2 regions of the Endozoicomonas lisbonensis genome follow, and region 1 is predicted to be linked to the other one. Evidence: predicted binding sites of a transcription regulator. Region 1 holds the regulator's gene; the other holds the start of a gene.
What was found. The regulator FNR, encoded in region 1, switches genes on or off when oxygen is low (the NO sensors DNR and NnrR bind a similar motif). The targets are predictions, from matches to a motif close to TTGATNTANATCAA.

Region 1 (2,412 bases):
GTTCCCAGCAACAGGTTCTCGGCGGTTGGGCTCCACATTTTGAGATGCTTCAGGGTGGGACGGACAACATAATGGCGCAACTCCTTTGCACAAATTCCCATGCCTTGATCCTTCATGAGGTTGAATACTCGTTTTATCGTATCACTGGCTTAATACTGAAGCATCTGCCATTTTGACAATAATCTGTAAGTACAGAGAGAAGCTGCTGATTCTCTCTGCAACAGAATCTATTCCCCTTCAAAGGCGCACAACGAAAAGGTGGGAACGCCTGCATTTTGCAAACGACGGGAGCCGCCAAGGTCAGGCAGGTCCATAATCGCTGCCGCTTCAATGGTTTTTGCGCCCAGTTTTTCAATCAGCTGAACCGCTGCCAGCAGAGTTCCGCCGGTTGCGATCAGGTCGTCAACCAGTAAGACCCGGTCGCCTTTGTGCAAACTGTCGGCATGAACTTCCAGACTGGCAGTGCCATACTCCAGGTCGTATTCTACCGAGATGGTTTTGGCGGGCAGTTTACCTTTTTTACGAAACAGGACCAGGGGCTTGTTGAGTACATAGGAAAGGTTGGAGCCGATCAGAAAGCCCCGGGCATCCATTGCACCAATATGGCTGAAATCCAGCTCCATGTAACGGTGGATAAAGCTGTCCATCACGCCACGCCAGGCTTTGGGGTTTTCAAATATGGTGGAAACATCCCGGAACAGGATGCCTGGCTTGGGCCAGTCGGGAACAGTGCGAATCTGGGACTTGAGATAAAAATCGTCGATGATCATTGAGTGGCAACCATATGCTGTGAAAGTGCCGATCATGGCTTGGGGAAAACCACTGCCGTACGGAGCCATCGGACTGTACGGCAGTGTGAACAGGTTACATCAAATCAGTTTGCTGCAATGATCTGTTCAATATCAGCGGCTTTCCCGCCAGCCAGAGAGCATAGTTGAACTGCGTCACGAATTTCAATTTCCTTACCAACAGCCGAAATCAGGCCGTTTTTCTGGAAACGAGTGAAAACACGGCTAACCGTCTCTACTGCCAGACCCAGATAGTTGCCCATCTCATTACGGGACATGGACAGTCTGAAAGACTGGGACGAGAAACCACGACGACGGAAGCGGCTGGCAAGATTGATCAGGAACGTAGCGATACGCTCGTCTGCATTCTTCTTGGACAGCAGCATCATCATTTGCTGGTCTTCCCTGATCTTTTTGCTCATCAGGCGCATCAGGTGACGACGCAGCTCCGGGAAGTCGTCAGACAACATTTCCAGCTGCTCAAACGGAATCTCACACACCATGGTGGTTTCCATGGCCTGGGCGGATACCGGATACACGTCGGTGTCCATACCACTCAGACCGAGAATTTCGCTTGGCAGGTAGAAGGCAGTAATCTGTTCTTCACCTTCGTTAGTCGCGGTGTAGGTTTTGATAGCCCCGGAACGCACAGCGTATACGCTGTCGAACGGGTCTCCTTCCAGAAACAGGTGCTCGCCTTTTTTCAGCGGGCGGCCGCGTTTTATGATTCGATCCAGATTGTCGATGTCTTTCACACTCAACGCCAGCGGCAGGCACAGAGAGCTGAGACTGCAATCCCTGCAGGCCACATGGCTTGGTTGTCGGACGTTGGGCTTAGACGTCATTGAGTGCCCTCAAGGTCTTAAATGCAAAACGCTGACTATTTTATGGAAAATATTTAGAAAGTGTAAGTGCGGTGTTGACTTACGAATGTTGATATTGATCGTTTTTTAAACTTAATTCGGTAAGTCGCATTATATTGCGGTTAATAGCTAGCTGTATTGGTGAATGCTTTGTCATTTTTCGGGGTTTAGGGCAGGGTATGTGCGATTATTTTTGTGCAGTGATCTGTAGGTCGCAGGTGTTTTTTATTGTTGCTGATTTATTGAGGCACTGCATGGATCAGAGGTTACTAACCTCTGATCCATGCATAACGTTAACCAGACTAAATAACTTTAGAAAAGAACTTCATATTCTTTTGCTCCTGATAATATCGGTCAAACATCATGCAGATATTTCGTATCAGCAGTTTGCCTGCCGGTGTTACTTCCAGGATTTCGGGGGTTATGGTAATCAGACCATCCTGTTCCAATGGTTTTAAATTGATCAGTTCAGACAGAAAATAGCTGGGAAAATCAATCGTATATTGCTGCTCAATTTTTTCTGGTTTCAGTCTGAAATGGCAGATCAGCTCGTTGATGACACTCTGACGAATCTGGTCATCTCTGGTCATTTTCAGACCGCGCTTGAGCGGCAACTGGTTTTGCTCGATAGCAGACTGGTATTCAGCCATATCCGTATAGTTCTGGGCATAGGTATTGCCTACCTTGCTGATAGAAGATACGCCCATGCCCACCAGGTCACACTGGCTGTGTGTGGTATAACCCTGAAAGTTGCGATGCAG
Region 2 (2,412 bases), 2.0 Mb from region 1:
ATTAAGTCAGCGTATTCCTCGTCCCTACAGTCTTCAATTTCAGAAAGCTTATTAAATAAAGAAAACAAGAAGAACAATAATATTGGATTTTGATCAATAAGAATAACCAGATTTGATAGTCTGGCTAATTCGGGCAAACAGGATAACAGACCTGACTCCCCGGTAACAATTGAAATACGTCTTTGAGAAACAGGAGAAAACTCCTTAATTTCCTTAAATGTATCTTTCAATGAAGTAGCAGATTCAGAGATGTAACCTCCATGGTATTCATTAGTAAACCAGAAGGTATTATCAAAGCCAGCAGCCGATTTAAAATCAGCAGAAGGGGGCAGGTCATTAAGCTTATCGACCACCTCCCGTACGGAGAAGCCAGCAAAATGACTTACCTTCTTGAGTTTGTCGCAATCAATGGGAAATCCAAGGTTACTATGCACCATTTCCGGTGAAGACAGCTGTCCAACATCCATGTTTCCAACTTACTATTTAATCATTCAATTGCTGTCTATGACCTTCAGTTTCTGATTTAGTTCAGATTTCATCTGAACCTGTGTCCAAATATCAGGCTCTATCATAGCTATTGTGCAGGCTTTTCCAGAGATAGCCGACGTACCCCGCATAACCAGCTCGTCTTTCTGCATGCTGACATCGGTCGGAAAGTATTGATCGTGCTTTTTATTTGAACTTATCACGATCAGGTTCCTGCCTGTAGTTAATAACAGACATTGAAACCGCTAAGCTGCTTTTTTGTACTGCTCAAACTCACCAAATTGCTATCATGTTGACCTGAGTCAATTCAATTGAGCGCTGAAAAACCGAAACTCGAAACGTTTCGAAATCTAAGCAGCTATGAGCCTGCCAACACCTTTGCTGACTGACCTATGTCTTCCACCCTGACTCTAAAACCTGACACTCCAAGACCCAATATCATCTACATTATGTCGGATGATCATGCTGTCAGAGCCGTTAGTGCTTACGGCAGTGATATTGCCCATCTGGCCCCAACACCCAATATTGACCGCATTGCCCGAAACGGTGTGCGTTTTGATGAGTCCTTTGTCACCAATTCGCTGTGTGGTCCTTCCCGGGCTGCCATGTTTACCGGCAAGTTCGGACACAAGAACGGCTTTAACCATAATGGTCAGCTGTTTGATGGATCGCAGGCTGTCTGGCCAAGGCTTTTAAAAGCAGCGGGGTACACGACAGCAGTTATTGGTAAGTGGCATATTAACCTGACGCCTGATGGCTTTGATTTCGACCACTGGGAAGTCCTTAACGATCAGGGTGAATACTACAATCCGGACTGGATCACCGCCGAAGGTATTCAGAAAGAGATGGGGTACACGACCGACCAGATAACCAGCAAGACCCTGAAATGGCTGGATCAGCAACGGGACAAGTCCAAACCTTTTGCCCTGGTCATGCATCATAAAGCACCACATCGTAACTGGATGCCTGCTCCTCGCCACACCCGCGCCTTTGAGCAGGTAGAGTTTCCGGTACCAGACAACTACTTCGATACCTACGAGGGGCGGGTGGCCGCGCAGATGCAGACCATGAACATCTATCGTGACGCCCAGGAAGGGCATGACCTGAAAATGACGACAGGTGTTGGAGAAACCCAATGGCGTGAAGATATATGGCCGCACCTGCTGCAACGCCTGACACCGGAGCAGCGCGCTGAGTGGGATGCTGCCTATCAGGAACGTAATGACGCGATGAACGCCAATGAGGCGAACTGGTCAGAAGAAGAAATGGCGATCTGGAAGTATCAGCGTTACCTTCAGGACTATCTCGCAACCATCAAGTCGGTGGATGAGTCAGTTGGTGAGGTACTGGATTATCTTGAAGCCAATGACCTGGCTGAAAATACCATTGTCGTTTACACCTCGGACCAGGGTTTTTATATGGGTGAGCATGGCTGGTTTGATAAACGCTTTATGTACGAAGAGTCTTTCCGGGCGCCTTTGCTGATGCAATATCCAGCTAAAATCAAAGCCGGAACAGTAGTCAGTCAACTGGTACAGAACATTGACTATGCACCGACCTTTCTAGAATACGCAGGTGTTGAGATACCAGCGGAGATGCAGGGGGACTCCATGGTAGACATTATTGCCAGAACCGACTGCGACTGGCGCTCATCCCTTTATTATCACTTCTATGAATACCCGGCCATGCACGACGTAAGTCGTCACTATGGCGTGCGTGACAATCGTTACAAGCTGATGCACTTCTACTACCTGATGGATGAATGGGAATTTTATGACCTGGATAAAGACCCTGCTGAAATGACCAATGCCATTAACGATCCGGCTTATGCCAATGAAATACAACGCTTAAAAACTGAAATCAAAAGACTGGAAGCCTTTTATGACGTTCCACCCCGGACTGACTGGATAGACCAGCCTCTGGAAT

Region 2: a site for FNR is predicted at 779-792, ahead of V5J35_RS09335 (sulfatase family protein). Genes of this name have one in related genera too.

What each region holds. Positions count from the first base shown of each region.
Region 1 is NZ_JBEWTB010000002.1:3,816,959-3,819,370, forward strand. Features, by position in the region: gene V5J35_RS18140 (hypothetical protein) at 1-101, opposite strand, end outside; gene V5J35_RS18145 (adenine phosphoribosyltransferase) at 228-770, opposite strand; gene fnr (fumarate/nitrate reduction transcriptional regulator Fnr) at 875-1,633, opposite strand; gene hemN (oxygen-independent coproporphyrinogen III oxidase) at 1,954-2,412, opposite strand, start outside.
Region 2 is NZ_JBEWTB010000002.1:1,856,366-1,858,777, forward strand. Features, by position in the region: gene V5J35_RS09325 (hypothetical protein) at 1-467, opposite strand, end outside; gene V5J35_RS09330 (hypothetical protein) at 492-689, opposite strand; gene V5J35_RS09335 (sulfatase family protein) at 879-2,412, shown strand, end outside.